3 regions of the Undibacterium sp. Xuan67W genome follow, and region 2 is predicted to be linked to each of the others. Evidence: predicted binding sites of a transcription regulator. Region 2 holds the regulator's gene; each other region holds the start of a gene.

Region 1 (5,613 bases), on a different contig from region 2:
CGCATGCAGATGCACGTTCCTGGTTTGTCGGTAACCAGCCTTTGATCGATGCGACGGCTTTCCGTAATTCGTCGTTGCAAGGCGCATATCTGATGCTGGCTGCGCGTGCGATTGGGCTTGATTGCGGCCCTATGTCTGGCTTTGATCCGGAAAAACTGAATGGGACATTCTTTACCGGTACATCAGTGAAGGTGAATTTCATTTGCAATATCGGTTATGGGGATGCAGACAAAGTATTTCCGCGCTCGCCACGCTTGAGTTTTGATGAGGCATGTAAGATCGTCTGACGGATCGCTGTGCCCGCATTAGCCGGGCACATTCTGCTGTTGTAAATGGGATATGGTGTTGTGTGGTGTTACGCCAAATTAAATTAAATACAATTTAGTTTTAAGCGCCCTTTGGTAAGGGCGTTTTTTGTTTGTATTCGCAGAGATCGGCGATCATGCAGTTCCAGCATTTGGGGGTGCGCGCAAGGCAGGTATAGCGACCATGCAGAATCAGCCAGTGATGGGCATCAAGTTTAAATTCATCAGGCACAAACTTGAGCAGCTTCTCTTCGACGATATCGACGTTTTTACCGGGTGCAATTCCTGTGCGGTTAGAGACGCGGAAGATGTGTGTATCTACCGCAATCGTTGGCTCGCCAAAGGCGGTGTTCAGGACGACATTCGCGGTTTTTCTGCCGACACCGGGCAGTGCTTCTAATGCCTCGCGGTCCTTCGGTACTTCACTGCCGTGCTGATCAATCAGGATCTTGCAGGTAGCAATCACATTTTTTGCTTTGGTGCGAAATAATCCTATCGTTTGAATATACGGAATCAGCCCGTCTACATCGAGTGCCAGGATTTTTTCCGGTGTATTGGCAACCGGATAGAGTTTGCGTGTTGCTTTGTTGACGGAGACGTCGGTGGCTTGTGCGGACAACAATACGGCAATCAATAATTCGAACGGACTTGTGTATTCCAGCTCGGTAGTCGGATGCGGATTTTGCGCTTGCAAGCGACTAAAAATTTCATGGCGTTTTAGTTTGTTCATGGCTTGTTCTTATCCGTGTCGGCATCAAGTTTTTTTAGACGGGCGCGCTCGATGGCAGCGGCGATGATCGCTTTTTTGCGATCGCGCTCTGCAATTTCTGCGGCGCTTAATGCGGCGGTTAACTCAGGCTCGTCGTCTAAGGCAGCCAGTTTTGCTACCGCTTTGGCGGCGAGCCTGTCATCATTTTCTTGAGCTTCTCTTTTTAATCGCAATTCACGTGTGTGAAATTGCTGACGAGCCTGATCCGCCTGATCTGGAGTCCACGCATTCCAGCCCGTTTTACCCGGTGTGACATCGACCATGCTAATGCAGTCGACCGGGCAGGGGGCGACGCAGAGGTCGCAGCCAGTGCAGAGTGACGGCAATACGGTGTGCATTTGCTTTGCCGCGCCAAGTATTGCGTCAACGGGACATGCTTGAATACACAGCGTGCACCCTATGCAGTACGCTTCATCGATTACCGCGACGGGTCGGACGCGTTCCAGGCCGTGACTGATATCGAGAGGAATACTGGGTTTGCCCAAGAGCAGCGCGAGGCGATTGACGCCCTCTTGCCCACCAGGGGGGCATTGGTTGTAATTCGCGTTACCCTCAGCAATTGCCTCGGCATAGGGACGGCAGGCAGGATAGCCGCATTTGGTGCACTGCGTTTGCGGTAGCAAATTTTCTAATTGGTCTGCGAGGGTGGGTAACACGTGCTTTTTCTATGGAATAGCGAAGATGCCTATTATCCTTGAAACAGCAACTTGTCGGGCAGTATTGCTGTTGCTGTGAGGACAGTCGAGCGGCACTTACTCTGTTGGGTCTTAAGTTGAGCCGGAGGATGAGCGGCTGTCGGATTTATTTACAGTCAGTCAGACTACTCTCTTTAAAGCAATATTTTTATGTCTTGGCTGGCGCTGCTCGATCGTTGCTGTACAGAAAAAGATACGTGTTTTTTAATCAAACACAATTTAAAAAATATGAATAAATGCTGTCTTGGTAATCGCCAATAAATGATGCTCATCGTGTGCTAAGGCATGCCAGTGTTGAGTTTTAAGCGATTGTCAGTATTTTGGCGATGTCATTGATGGCGTGTTTGAAACTAGGCTATCGGATTAGATGGAGAACGGTCGTTTTCAGTGAGGAGTGGTAATAATGATTTCGGAGGGAATATGGAATGGAATTTGCAATACGTGAATGCATGTAGTGCTGTTCACTCAATTTTTCGCCAATTCCTTAAAGGAAATCACATGAATCTCAAGTCTTTGTTTGCTGCCTTAGTCATCAGTCTAGGTGTTGCTTCTAGCGCATCTGCCGTACCAACGGCATATGGTGCCAGCGGTACGCCAAATCCAACACTCTATAGTTTCGTTGCTACTACGACTGGCGATGTCTTAGCTTATTTTGCTGATTCGACCGCAGGTTACACGAATACCTTGAGCTTACTGGTGAATGGTGTTGATACAGGTATTAGCGGTTTGAATAATCACACGTCGGTATATGGGCAAATGCTGAACTTCGGCACGGTGAATGCAGGCGATAGTCTGGTGTTCCGTCTGAATGTCTTGAATAACGGCGATACCTGGTTCTCACAAAAATCACTGAACTCTGATGGCGTCAATCATATTTACTCGAGTTCTTACGCTGGAGATATCGCGATACCGGCAGGTGTTTATGTGGCTTTTGAGGATTTGAGAAACGGTGGCGATTACAACTACCATGACGAAAACTTCGTGTTCACCAATGTCAGTAATGCGCAGGCAATTCCTTTGCCTGCAACACCATTGTTATTCGGCCTGGGTCTGGGCGTGCTGGCATTGGTTGGCAAACGTCGCAAAAAAGGTTGATCCACTCAGAGGGCGTGCTGGCAAATAACAGTATTTGATCCACTAAATAAAAAAACCGCTTAGGCTTAAGCGGTTTTTTTGTGAGTGCTTGCGGTGAATCAGAGCATCGCAAGCTAATTTCCGAGCATCATTGGCTGAAGTGGAAGATTAACGGTGTTCCTGAATGAACGCGCCGATTTTCGGTGCAATAATTTCGCGCCAGCGGCGACCGGAGAAAATCCCATAGTGACCACAACCAGGTGCGACGAAATCCTGTTTCATCTTGGCCGGTATGCCGCTGCACAGATCATGTGCGGCCTGCGTTTGTCCAGCACCTGAGATGTCATCGAGTTCGCCTTCGACAGTGAATAGGGCAACGGTTTTAATGTCTTGTGGGCGCACTAATTTGCCTTCGACTTCCCATGTGCCTTTAGGCAGATTAAATTCCTGAAAGACGGTTTTAATCGTTTCCAGATAGTAGTCTGCTGGCATATCGAGAACTGCATTGTATTCATCGTAGAATTTACGATGCTGCTCCGCTGATTCGTCATCACCTTGTACCAGATGCTGGTAAAAATCCCAGTGACTTTGCGCATGGCGATCAGGGTTCATGGCGACGAAGCCGGTGTGTTGCAAGAAGCCTGGATATACTTTGCGGCCATAGCCTGGGTAATTGGCTGGCACGCTGTAGATGACGGTATTTTCAAACCATGAAAATTTCTTTTCGGTGGCAAGATTATTGACTTGTGTCGGTGATTTACGTGGATCAATCGGACCACCCATCATGGTCATCGTTTTTGGCAATTTCGGGTCTTTGGCGGTTGCCATCAAAGAGATCGCGGCAAGTACCGGTACCGTTGGCTGGCATACAGAAATGACGTGTACATCTGGGCCGAGCAAGCGAATAAAATCTTGAACATAGTAGATGTAATCATGCAAATGAAAGGTGCCCTCGCTAAGCGGCACCATCCGCGCGTCTGTCCAGTCGGTAATATACACATCATGTTGCGGCAACAGTCCGCGTACGGTGTCGCGCAGCAATGTTGAATGATGGCCAGACAGCGGCGCAACCAGCAAGACAGTTGGTTGCTTGAGTTTGCTCAGCTCTTTTTCAGGCAAATTCTTTTTGAAATGCAGCAGTTTGCAAAATGGCTTGATCACAGCAGTACTTTGCACAACTTCTACCGTTTGTTTGTCGACGGTGGTTGTGGTGATGCCGAATTCTGGTTTTTCGTAATCTTTACCGAGGCGGAACAGCAACTCATAACCCGCAGCGATACGCTGTGCATAAGGAGAGTGCGCCAGAGGAGAAACAGGATTGGTAAATAGCTTCGATGATGCTTCTGCCCATTGAGTCATCGGGTTCAGAAAAGCGCGGTTCAGTTCATGAAGTTGATAGAGCATAATCGTGTCTTTCGGATAGGTGTATCAATTCAAGATTAGAAAAAGTAGTCTAGCTTGTTGCAATGCATCATAAACCAGATTTAAAACTTTGTCGCAGCTGTAGCCAAATCGCTGTTGCCACGATGTAAATTACTGTTAAATCTTTAATCTTAAAACAAGGAAATATTTTTCCCTGCTAGCTAGTCTTGTTGTGCGACAGCATCTCAGAATTTCTCCAAATGAGTGATGAGAAATATTCAGACATGTTCAGACGTCTTCAATTTTGTTCAGGTGGATATTTAGGTAGATAGTCAGATATCAATTCAATCCACCGTGCAGAGCTTGGTTTAGACACTTTCCGGACATAAAAAAACCGCAGCACAGGCTGCGGTTTTTGATGAAGATGTCAGACTTAGTCGAAGACCGGTGTTTCTACACCCAAGATCTTGTGCAGTTTTGGTGACGTCGTCGTGTATTGCATGTGGATTTTCTTTTCAGGGAAAATATACGGTGCCGCACCGAACGCCGCCAGCGCTGCCTCATGGAATCCTGACAGAATCAGTTTCTTTTTACCTGGATAAGTATTGATGTCACCGACTGCGAAAATACCAGGCACGTTGGTTTCAAACTTCTCAGTATTGACGACTTTCAATTGCTTACGCTCGATGTCGAGGCCCCATTCAGCGATAGGGCCGAGTTTTGGCGACAAACCGAAGAACACCAGCAAATTGTCCAAAGGCATGCGACGCGTCACACCATCAGCGCCGGTGACTTTGATCTCGGACAGCAGATCGTCTTTGGTTTCAATACCGGTGACCTGACCAATCGTCAATTGCATCTCAAAGTTCTCGCACAGCTCTTTCATCTTCGCAACTGAAGCTGGTGCCGCACGGAAATCGTCGCGCCGATGCAGCAGCACGACGGACTCAGCCTTGCCGACCAGATTTAATGCCCAGTCAAGCGCAGAGTCACCACCGCCGCAGATAACCAGATTTTTGCCGTGGAACTGACTAGGATCTTTGACGCGATAGAAGACTTGTTTATTGTCAAAGGCTTCAATGCCTTCTACTTTCAATGTGCGTGGCTGGAAGGAGCCAACGCCAGCAGCGATAAAAATCGTTTTGGTAATGAAGCGGGTACCTGTCGACGTTTCCAGATCAAAGCGGCCATCTTCACGACGTGCAACCAGCGTCACTTCCTGACCCAGATGGAAGGTCGGTTCAAACGGCTCGATCTGTTTCAGTAGATTGTCGGTCAACTCTTGTCCCGTGCAGACGGGCACAGCTGGGATGTCGTAGATCGGTTTATCCGGATACAGCTCAACGCACTGACCACCAACGACGGCGAGTGAATCGATGACGTGTGCTTTGATTTCCAGCAGACCTAG
Region 2 (5,613 bases):
ACGCATCATCCTCGTTACGATAACTTTGAAATTCAACAGCCACGTATTAACAGCTTTGACGAAGACAAAACCCCGGTCACAATTCGGGCGGATAAGGCAGTTGTTGAGCAAAAAAACTCGCAAGGACAAGCATCACAGCAGACGCCGAGAGAGAGTGATGAAATTCATTTGTATGGCAACGTGAATATAGAGCGCCCCGATAGTGCAACGGCAAAATTCATGCGATTGCAAACCGAATATCTGTTGCTGCTACCGGATGTGAATACGATGAAGACGGATAAAGCCGTCGCCTTATACACAGAAAGATCAGAGACGCATGCGATTGGCATGATCGCGAACAATGCGACACAGGAAGTGCAGTTGCTCAGCAAAGTTCACATGCTCATCGATCGTCCGCATTCTAAGCGGACATCAACTAACTAATCACGATGGAGAGCAAATAATGCGCTTTCAATATAAAGAAATGAGATGCCTGAGTCATTGTGCCATGCTGGTGATCGGCATTTTTTTCATGCCACCTGCAGCATTTGCGGAAAAGGCTGATAGCTTGAAGAAGACAGCAATCAGCGCTGAACACCTGACTTCAGACGGGAAAAAAAGTACCTCAACGCTGCTTGGCGAAGTCATTCTGGTACGCGGTACGTTGCTGGTAAAAGCCGATCGTGCCGTTGTGACAGAGGCAGCTGACGGACACCAGACATCGGTTCTGTATGCCAATGCTGGCGGTCGTGTGTCGTTCCGTCAAAAGCGCGATGGTGGCCCTGATTTATGGGTTGACGGCTATGCCGATAGAGTTGAATACGACGATAGATCCGAGTTGGTGAAATTTATTTCCAAGGCGAAGATTCGCTATCTGGACGGTAAAAATGTAACCCAGGAACAGGAGGGCGAATACCTCTCCTACGATAGCATCAATGATGTCTTCGTTGCGACTAACAGCTCGTCTGGAAAACAAGTCCCTGGCGGTGGTCGTGTTACTTTGATTTTAGAACCTAAAGCCGATAAGCAAACCAAAGAATAAGATGAGCACTTTATTGATCAAAGGTTTGCAAAAGCGTTACGGTGCGCGCCAGGTAGTGCGCGATGTGTCGCTTGAAGTAAAGAGTGGTGACGTTGTCGGTCTGCTAGGACCGAACGGTGCGGGCAAAACCACATCGTTTTATATGATCGTCGGACTGGTCCCCTCTGATGCCGGTGAGATCAATGTGGATGGTGTGGATATCTCCCGCTTGCCGATCCATCAACGTGCCGTTCTCGGCTTATCATATTTGCCGCAAGAGGCATCGGTATTTCGTAAACTGACGGTCGAGGACAATATCCGTGCGGTGCTGGAGTTGCAAAAGGATGAGCAGGGCAAGTTTCTGAATTCAGCCGAAATTGAGAAACGTCTGGATACATTGCTGGCCGATTTGCAGATTGAGGGCATACGTGAGAATCAGGCGCTTTCGTTGTCTGGCGGTGAACGTCGCCGGGTAGAAATTGCCCGGGCACTGGCAACGAATCCTCGCTTTGTGTTGCTGGATGAGCCCTTTGCAGGTGTTGATCCGATTGCGGTGATTGAGATTCAGCGCATCGTACGCTTCCTGAAAGAACGCGGTATTGGTGTGCTGATTACCGATCATAATGTGCGCGAAACTCTGGGCATTTGCGATCACGCTTACATCATCAATCAAGGTGCGGTGCTGGCGAGTGGCAAGCCGGAAGATATCATCACGAATGAATCCGTACGCAGGGTTTATCTGGGAGAGCATTTCCGCATGTAGCGGGAAGCGAGATGATGATGAAACAAAGCCTGCAACTACGTACCTCACAACACCTAGCGCTTACGCCGCAATTGCAGCAATCAATTCGTCTTTTGCAGTTATCCACGCTGGAATTACATCAGGAGCTGGAAAATCTATTAACTGATAATCCCATGTTAGAGCGGGTTGATGACCCCATGGATAATGCAGTGCGATTGCTGGCCGATGGCGCAATTAGCACGACAAGCAATAATTCAGAATCTGAATTTGCAGTACAGGAAGTCGGTGCCGAGACTACCGCTCCAGTTGCTGACAGCAGTGATAACACGGAAGTTGCTTCATCTGCGGATAGCACCAGCGCCAACGAAGAAGAGTGGAGCTTTGATGATGTGCCGCTAGGCAGTAAGTCCTCAGAGGAAGAAGATGGACGTCCGCAATTAGAAGCTGCGCAAACCAGTTTGCGCGATCATTTGCTGGAACAGATGCGGCTGAATATTCGCGAACCGCGTGATCGTGCTTTAATTGAACTGATGATTGATGCGCTGGATCCCAGTGGTTATCTCATGGAGACCTTGGATGAAATTCATGCGAGTTTGCCACTTGAACTATGTGTAGAACCAGAGGAATTATCTTTCGCATTAACGATGCTGCAAAGCTTTGATCCTGCCGGGGTTGGTGCGCGCACCCCATCGGAATGTCTGGCTCTGCAAATCAAACGCTTACCTAAGATTCCCTTCGTAACGCGTCGCCTGGCGCTGAAGATTGTTGAAGAACACATCACGTTGTTTGCACAGCGAGATTTCAATAAACTGAAAAAAATTCTCAATTGTGATGATGAAGATTTGCGCGAGGCGCAGGTAGTGATTCGCCAGTGTAATCCTAAGCCAGGTGCGGATTTTGCAGCGGCTTCATCAGACTATGTCGTCCCTGATGTAATTGTCAGAAAATCAGCGAACGGCTGGCAGGTTTTGCTGAATCAGGATGTCATGCCCAAGCTCCGCGTCAATAGTATGTATGCCAACATCATGAAACAAAATCGTGGTGACGGGACGATGGGATCGCAGTTGCAGGAGGCGCGCTGGCTGATCAAAAACATGCGACAACGCTTCGATACCATCTTGCGCGTTGCACAAGCGATAGTTGAAAGACAACGTAATTTTTTCACCCATGGTGCGGTTGCGATGCGCCCTCTTGTTTTGCGCGAAATTGCTGATACACTAGGTTTACACGAGAGTACTATTTCTCGTGTAACGACTCAGAAATACATGCTTACCCCGCATGGTATGTTTGAGTTGAAATATTTCTTCGGTAGCCATGTCGCGACGGAAACGGGGGGAGAAGCATCTTCCACCGCGATACGTGCACTCATCAAGCAGTTGATAGGAGCAGAAGACCAGAAAAGCCCACTCTCTGATAGCAAAATTGCAGACATGCTGGGTGAACAAGGCATGGTCATTGCGCGACGCACTGTTGCCAAATACCGTGAAGCCCTAAAAATTCCTCCAGTAAGCCTGCGCAAATCCTTGTAATGAACACCTGTAATTTAGTCTTGTAACTAAGCCTTGAAATTACGTTTTGTATTGCTATATATAATTTAGCTCGATGCATCAGAGCAAATGCTGAAGAAATTTATAGCGAGTAACATCACCATAGGAGCGTAGTATGAATCTCACCATCAGTGGACATCACCTCGAAGTAACTCCTGCAATACGTGAACATGTACAAAACAAGCTTGAGCGCATCAGGCGACACTTCGATCAAGTCATTGATATCGCCGTCATTCTGACGGTAGACAAGCTCCGGGAAAAGGAAAAACGGCATAAAGCAGACATCAATCTGCACATCAGTGGTAAAGATATCCACGTAGAAAGCCTGGCACACGACCTCTACGCTGCGATCGACCTCCTCATCGATAAACTGGACAGACAAGTCATCAAACACAAAGACAAAATTCAAGATCATCAGCACGACGCCATCAAACATCTGCCAGACCCGGCGTCGGTGTGAGTCATCAAGTCCGGTGTTCGTAGCCGGTACAATAAAAAGGACGCGTCAAGCGTCCTTTTTCGTTGGATACACGTTGAGTACACAAAACGAACGGTGGCTTATAACCATCGACATCGAATCCACAGGCTGGATGCGGCTTCCAGAAGCTTTTTGCCCCAGAAACCCCACGGGATATGCGGATTGGGTTTTGTTAACGTCTAAAAACTCTTTAACCGATATGTCATGGAATCGCTTACTCCTACATTTTCTCAGTGTCTCTGTGGTGAGAGGTCTTAGTTTTTGCGTAAATCCTAATGATATAGAGATTGTTTATACGGCTAACTTCTGCCCGTGAAACCGATAGTGTTCCTGGGTAAATAAATCGATCCCGCATTGCAGGTTCTCTACCCAGTCCAGAAAAGCATGAATTGCTTCTCGCCCGACGAAATAACGTCCGTGCTGCGGTACCATCATCGCAATATCCATACTTCTGACCATGTTTGCCCACAAACGGCAGACTTTATTTGACACCATGTAACGTTGATGAAACCCCCGCATGGCTGGTAACTGATCTAAAAATTCCTCCTTTGTCGTGATGGGTTGACTGACATCACGTGCGTCTACCATTGATGCCCCCATATCACCTGAGAACAAGATTTTGGAGCGGCTATCGTAGAACTGAAAGTTACCTTCGGCATGCAAGAAATGTGCGGGAACAGCATGAATAGTCGTAACACCCATAGGAATAGGCATACCTTCGTCCGGGATGCCGACAATTCTGCCGTCTGAGCGGTTCAGATTGCAAAAATGCGGTACAAAACGCGACCATAGCTGCGATACATAGAGCTGGCATTCCGTACTGAACAACCACTTATCCAGAGCGCCGATGATGTCCGGATCCTGATGTGATGCAAAAAGGTATTTGAGATTTTTCTTGGGTAAATAGCGTTGCACCGCTAATACCAGGCTGTTATAGGTAATATTGCCAGACGGATCAAGCAGGGCACCTTGTCCGTCTGACACAATCAAAAATTGGTTCGCTTGTACCGCGTTATCGCCGGCATCCTTGACGAGATCATTGAATATCAGACAGATGTGATGAGCGTCTTTATATAATTCTATGGCCACTACGATCTCCAGAGGGAATAGATATTTTCCATCGGGCAATTGTAGTGGGCGAGGGCTCTCTGGAATTGCGTTAGATCAGTAAAGCGCTTGATTCATATCAAGCGCTTGCAAGTGGTGCTGCTTAATGATGGCTGGTGCCATTTGCGTGATCAATGAAGATTTAATAACCCAAGGTTTTGCCGTCTGGATTACGCGGATCGGAGTAGCCGTCGAAGCCATCGGCACCGATTTGTATGATCTGCGTCCGCCCCATGGCAGGAGAGATTTTTAGATTGTGACCTTTGAGTTCTAAGATGCGTAAGGTGTCCACGCTGATGCCCCGCTCTGCGCGCATCTGATCGGGCACCCACTGATGATGGATCCGCGGCGTAATGGTGGCTTGTGCGACGTTCATGCCATGGTCAATGACATTCAAAATAGTTTGCAGGGTCGTCGAGATAATACGGCTGCCTCCCGGACTGCCGGTTGTCATGAATGGTTTTCCATCCTTCAGGATAATCGTCGGAGACATTGAGCTGAGCGGACGTTTATAGGCAGCGACGGCATTCGCATCGCCGCCAATGAGACCGAATGCATTTGGTGTTCCGGCCTTCACTGAAAAATCATCCATTTCATTGTTTAAGGTGATGCCGGTACCTGCCGCGACGATACCGCTGCCAAAATTCAGGTTTAAGGTGTAAGTCGTGGCAACTACATTGCCGTGCTGATCGGCGGTCGCAAAATGCGTGGTCTGATCACTCTCGTATGGCGTGACATT
Region 3 (5,613 bases), on a different contig from region 2:
CTTTGATTTGTTCTTGCGTCTGTTGTATCTGTTTCAGTGCCAGCTCTTCGGCCTCACGCTGCTTTTTTTTCTGGGCGGCTTTTTCTGCTTGTTGCAGCGCCTGAGCCTGAGCGTCTTTTTTAGCTTTGTATTCTGCTTCTTTTTGAATTTGTTGTTGCGCTAGTTTTTGCGCGGACTCTTTTGCTTCTTTTTCCTCAGCGGCCTTTTTTTTCGCTAAAGTTTCGGCCTGTAATTTTGCTTGTGCCTGCGCTTCCAGATCGGCACGGATTTTGGCTTTTTTTACCTCAAGTTCTTGTGCTGCACGGGCTGCTTGCGCCTGTTCTTCTTGTAGTGCTTGTAGCTTGGCAAGACGCGCCTCTTCAGCTTTTTTGCGGGCTTTTTCTTTGGCGTCTTGCTTGGCGCGTGCCTCGATCTCCATGCGTCCGACGAACTCAGCAAGCTCTTGAATATTCGGATCAATATCGGCGATCGCTTTTGGCAAGCGACTTAGCACAGCAGGATCCAATTTGGCGGGTGGTGCTTCTTTCGCAACAGGTGCGGCCGCCGGGATATCCGCAGCGGCACTGGGGTTACCCTTGCTGTCGATCGCATCGGCAGCGTTCTGCGCCTCCACGGCATTGTAAAATGCGCTCATCGTGAGCTGGAGTAGCGACTCTTGGAAGGTGCCTATCGTCGAAAAATCAATGTCGTCTGGTGTTGGCACCTTGCTGGCAATTTTCGCGGGCACATCCGTCAGCGGACGGCGCGGCGTGTCGAAAATGCGGATGTAATTGTCTTTGAGAAGTTGCGCCAGCGCCTTCTCTAGTTTTTTGTCAGACAAATGATCGAGATTGACCTGAATCGCGCCTACCGACGCGTTACCATCAATCTCCCTCAGCAACATACGTAGGCCGCGGGACAGCAGCTTGGTTTTACCAATGGCTTCTGTTAGTCCTTTTGCGGTCTTTGTGTAAACGATGTGCTTATCCATACCAGTCAGTCCAAACGCTCCCTGTATTTACAACAAATTTCGTTTCAAATTTACACAACACGACCAGACATATCGTTGTCTGCCTAAAATATAAGCGTCAATATTGCATTTAATGCAAAGGATAACGCAAACTACAGCAGGTAATCGACTGTTAATTTGTAAAACTGTTTTACCAAACCGCAACGCTGATGCGGGCTACTGAGTCAATTTGGCTGCAAACCCGCATGGAGATTGCGGTTGTTGTTTTTTACCCATGACAATACCGTTATACAATCTAAGCAATCTGAGCGACGTTAGTCATCTGAACGGTGCAAGGAAAAATCCGGTCTCTGTCCGATGTTTATTCGCTACCTAGCCAGCAAACATCATAATCCAGGAATAAGTTTTTCTACGATGAAAACACACGCTACTGATGATTCGTCCATGCAATCAAGAACTGCGACCGCACTTACGATACGCTTCATCTGGATCATGCTGACTTCGCTGGTCTATGCTTTGCCGGTCGGGCTGGCACAAGCGAATGGTCAGACAGATCAGACATTTCCGGTCAAGCTCCCCCTGAATGAGCGACTCTTGCTGGAGCAGGTGGTCTGTGTCAAAAAATATCAGGTCGGTGTGGCAGACATTGACGCACGATCATTTGAGCCACGCGCAGCGAATGCGAATTTTGCCGATGTGAAATGTCTACCGCATGCCCAGCTTAAAGGACAGTCCTTGTACTACGTTGCCCAATGCGTGCGCGATCAGGGGCAGTGGAGTTGTAGCCGTGCCGAACTGGAAACCACGGTGCCACTGCAAGAGAGAGCGCTGATGATGCGACCCGGTACGGTAGAGCCCGGACTCGCCTACGAGACCATACAAAAAATAAGTCGCTATGGCTATTTTCAGGGGAACTTGCTGGATGCTGCGCTGGAATCAACCTGCAATATGGGAATGGGCGACGCGCCGGATCTGATAGAAATTTCTTGCCGCCGCTGGTCGATCACGGTGTCATTTTGGTGCCCTCAGAAAAACGATAAAGCGCCATGCCCGCGCGTGATTTATATGACCAAGCGATCTGGATGATACAAAACCTGAGATAACCCGACAATCACCAACGTAAAAAAACTAAAGCTCCCGAGGGAGCTTTAGTTTTTTTTCCGGGCTTTGTCGAGAACGGATCTGGATTGTATGATTTATTACCCTTTAGTTACCCTTTACGACGACGTGCTGCAAGGATTGCCAACGCGCTTCCTACTAATAAAATACTGGCCGGTTCCGGAATAGGATTGCCGCCGTTTTGCTGTAAAAAACTAAATGTATTCAATGCATAGATACCGTTGTTATTGAGCGGAGCGTAGCTGGCGCCGCAGAGTGGCTGACCGCATAAATTGGTCGTCGCAATCATGTCAATGTCGGCAATGATAAACAGGGATCCGGAGCCCGGTGCATATTCACCTGCATGCCAGAACGCTGATGTCACCTGGTTCTCAACGTTGCGACCGCCTACATGACCATTGTGCGCCAATATGGCGGACTCGTCTAATTGACCGACTGCATAAAACTGCTGGACATTGGTCGCATTACCGAATGGGCCGTTAAACAACGGTGCGCCGCCATTAGAGACGGAGCCGGTACTGCCAGTCGTGCTCATCCCTAAAGTGGTCCCCAAAATGTCATGATTGGAATCATCCTGCAACAGGAACAGATCGCCGCCGCCGAGGAAATAATTCATGATCGCTGCAGAAAAACTGGAGCCTTCGCTATCGGCAATCCAGGTTCCGACAAACATATCGACGCCCGCCAGCGTGCTGCTATTGATTGCAGTGAGGTCGGTTGTGGTAATCGTACGATTGACGATACCGGCAGGACCAAAGTTGGCAGCGTTCTCTAATGCACCACGAAAGCCAGTCATGTAGGACCCGTTCCAGGCCCAGTTACCGCTACTGGGAATAAGGGAGCTGGCAGCACCACCGACGACGTAGGCGTTGGCCGAAAGACAGGTGATCGCCAGCGCCAGGCCGGCAAATAATTTTGATATTGCGTTGGACATAGTATCTCCATTGGGAATTAAAAGGATCTACGCCTGTCAAAACGGCGGGCGCTCAACACGCATTGCATAATTTATACCAGTTTTACTAAGTGCTTGATTTTGCTAAGATATTTTAATTCCTATTTGCTAACAACATAGTACCTTGTAAGAATGTTCGACGTTACAAGTTGCCGGTAGAACTCAGTTCTCTCACAGCAAGCTGATTTATTTTTATTTTTTTCAGCTCGGCTGAGGTACGCGGTTTGATGTGAACGGTTTCATCCGGACGGAGGTTCGCTTGTCAATACTCCAATAGAAAACCAAGGTTAAATCCATGTCCTGCTTCTTGTGATTTTTAGGGCTTTATGACAATGTGCACTACCTCAAATTGTTGCCCCTTTCTGCCGTTCTTTTTTGTTGCTGCTTGTTTTTTGAAATCAATTAATGCCTGTTGTTAATCTATGCCGGTAATTTTTTATTTATTCTGCTCTACTGCGATGGCGTGGTTTTGCTTACCTGGCCCACGCGTATGGATGGGCATGTTTGTGCTGACAATAGCGTGGGCGGTTGTTGCATCATATATCACGCTGTTCGGTTTGTTGTTCATCATGGTGATGAGCGCCGTTGGATGTGCCGCACTGCAAACCACTGGAGCAAGACGTCAGCTCCTGATGATGCTAACTGGTTTGATCGGATTATTGCTGGCAATGCATAAACTGCCAGGTTTTACTGATATCGCTTTACCCGAATTGAGTGTATTCACAGGCACTGAATCCAAGCCATTTTATTTGCATCTGGATAAAGCAATCGCGGGCTTAGTCATGCTAGCAGTATTTTGTCGAGACGATGCGAGCCGGCGCGGTGCGATCTGGCGCAATCCCGGCCTGTGGCGCCTGATATTAACAAGCTTGACCGGGGTATTTATCATTGCTGTGGGAATTGGCCTGACGCTGCCGCAGTGGAAGTGGTCAGCGAGCGCGTGGGCTTTTTTAGGCGTGAATTTGTTCTTCACCTGCCTGGCGGAGGAGGCGTTTTTTCGCGGCGGCGTGCAACAGGGATTGCTCTCACTGCTGCCAAAACATCGCTGGTTCTGCATCGGCATCGCCGCGTTGCTCTTTGGTCTGGCGCATGCGTGGGGGGGCTGGCGACTGATCGTGGTCGCGACGTTGGCAGGTGTCGGATATGGCCGGATATATGAACGCTCAGGTGCCATAGCGATGGCAATCATTTTGCATTTTCTGGTCAACGCTATTCATTTTGTGGGCTTTGTGTATCCGGCGATTTCTTATTAAAAATTTCCGAGGGCAATGACACCGGCGGCGATACACAAGGCACCGATAATACGTTGCACACGATCTCCTTCACCGAGCAAATGTCCGCCGATCAGAGCGGCGAATAGCATCGATACCTCACGCGCCGGTGCCACGTGACTGAGTGGCGCATTCTGCATCGCATACAGCACTAGCATGTACGACACCGGACTGATCACACCGACGATCAGTGCGTATTTCCATTCGCGATTCCATGATGCCTGGGGCGCCTGACGATCGCGTAGCAAAGCAGGTGTAAGTAAAGCAACGCGGATAAAATTGCCCACATAATCGATCAGAATTGGCGATATCAGGATAACCTTGACGGCATATCCGTCGAGTACGGTATAAGCCGCAATGAACAAACCCGTCAGCAGGCCGTAGACAATGCCTTTTTGCACTCGGGCATGCTGGGCGTGATCGCTGACTGAGCGAAACAGTTTAGGTCCCCCCGCAATCAGAAATACGCCGCCAACCACGGCCATGATTCCAAGACCACCGGTCAGGGATACTTTTTCTCCCAGGAGCAGAATCGCTGCTGTCGACGACAGCAGCGGACCAAATCCGCGTGCCAGCGGATAAACCACGGTCAGCTCCGCTTTGCGATAACCGCGTAGTAGTGTGATGAAATACAGCACATGAAGGATACCACTGGCAGTCACAAAGCCCCATTCAAGCCAACCCCAGGTGGGCACGACATTCCAGCCCGCATAGATGCCGACAGGTGCCCACACCAGCATCATGATGAGACTGGTGAATCCGGCAAAGCGCACATCACCGCCCGCTTTTTTGGCGGCGATATTCCAGAGTGCATGTATGAGTCCAGCGAGAATGACGAGAAAAAATGCGGTATAGGACACGTAGATAGAGAAGTGATAAACAGGTGAATCGGCATCACAGTGTAACAAACGACATCAGGAAATGAACTGCACAGAACGATAAAAAATCAGGGAGTACAGTGCAGGATGTGACGGTGCAGAAATGCTCTTGGCATCTGCATTATCCTGCATCGTCCTCCATATCGTGAATCAAACCTGCTGTTTTTTTTCAGCACGTCTTTTTCGTCAATTTATGTGAAGTTAACGTCAATTTGCATGATGTACTCGTATTTTCAAATGATTTTTCCTGCTATGTTTGGACAAAACTTCGCTATATACTTATTTCACGTTGTTTGATTTATAAGGGCACGTCTGCAACTCTGTCCCGGCATGCAGCACCAGAAGCAAGATCCTGCAATAGCTCAGTATTGCAGTCCTTTGCAACGAAGTGATGCACTCAGATACAGGCTTGAAGATGTTCTCGTAAGGTCCGGCGGGACTACC

The links. Region 2 encodes sigma-54, which starts transcription at its own class of promoters, with help from an activator protein. Its sites were predicted from a motif close to TGGCANGNAANCTGCTTT; they were not measured.
Region 1: a site for sigma-54 is predicted at 2,191-2,208, ahead of ACO0LE_RS07435 (DUF4114 domain-containing protein). Genes of this name have one in related genera too.
Region 3: a site for sigma-54 is predicted at 3,064-3,081, ahead of ACO0LE_RS04550 (PEP-CTERM sorting domain-containing protein). Genes of this name have one in related genera too.

Annotation. Positions count from the first base shown of each region.
Region 1 is NZ_JBMPPN010000006.1:30,889-36,501, reverse strand. It holds gene ACO0LE_RS07450 (malonic semialdehyde reductase) at 1-287, shown strand, start outside; gene nth (endonuclease III) at 388-1,035, opposite strand; gene rsxB (electron transport complex subunit RsxB) at 1,032-1,730, opposite strand; gene ACO0LE_RS07435 (DUF4114 domain-containing protein) at 2,268-2,864, shown strand; gene ACO0LE_RS07430 (polyhydroxyalkanoate depolymerase) at 3,012-4,247, opposite strand; gene ACO0LE_RS07425 (NAD(P)/FAD-dependent oxidoreductase) at 4,639-5,613, opposite strand, start outside.
Region 2 is NZ_JBMPPN010000011.1:68,875-74,487, forward strand. It holds gene lptC (LPS export ABC transporter periplasmic protein LptC) at 1-423, shown strand, start outside; gene lptA (lipopolysaccharide transport periplasmic protein LptA) at 443-1,021, shown strand; gene lptB (LPS export ABC transporter ATP-binding protein) at 1,023-1,763, shown strand; gene ACO0LE_RS11680 (RNA polymerase factor sigma-54) at 1,781-3,271, shown strand; gene hpf (ribosome hibernation-promoting factor, HPF/YfiA family) at 3,405-3,749, shown strand; gene ACO0LE_RS11690 (MBL fold metallo-hydrolase) at 4,059-4,856, opposite strand; gene ggt (gamma-glutamyltransferase) at 5,017-5,613, opposite strand, start outside.
Region 3 is NZ_JBMPPN010000004.1:11,264-16,876, forward strand. It holds gene ACO0LE_RS04540 (hypothetical protein) at 1-970, opposite strand, end outside; gene ACO0LE_RS04545 (hypothetical protein) at 1,394-2,035, shown strand; gene ACO0LE_RS04550 (PEP-CTERM sorting domain-containing protein) at 2,160-3,002, opposite strand; gene ACO0LE_RS04555 (lysostaphin resistance A-like protein) at 3,443-4,273, shown strand; gene ACO0LE_RS04560 (DMT family transporter) at 4,270-5,151, opposite strand.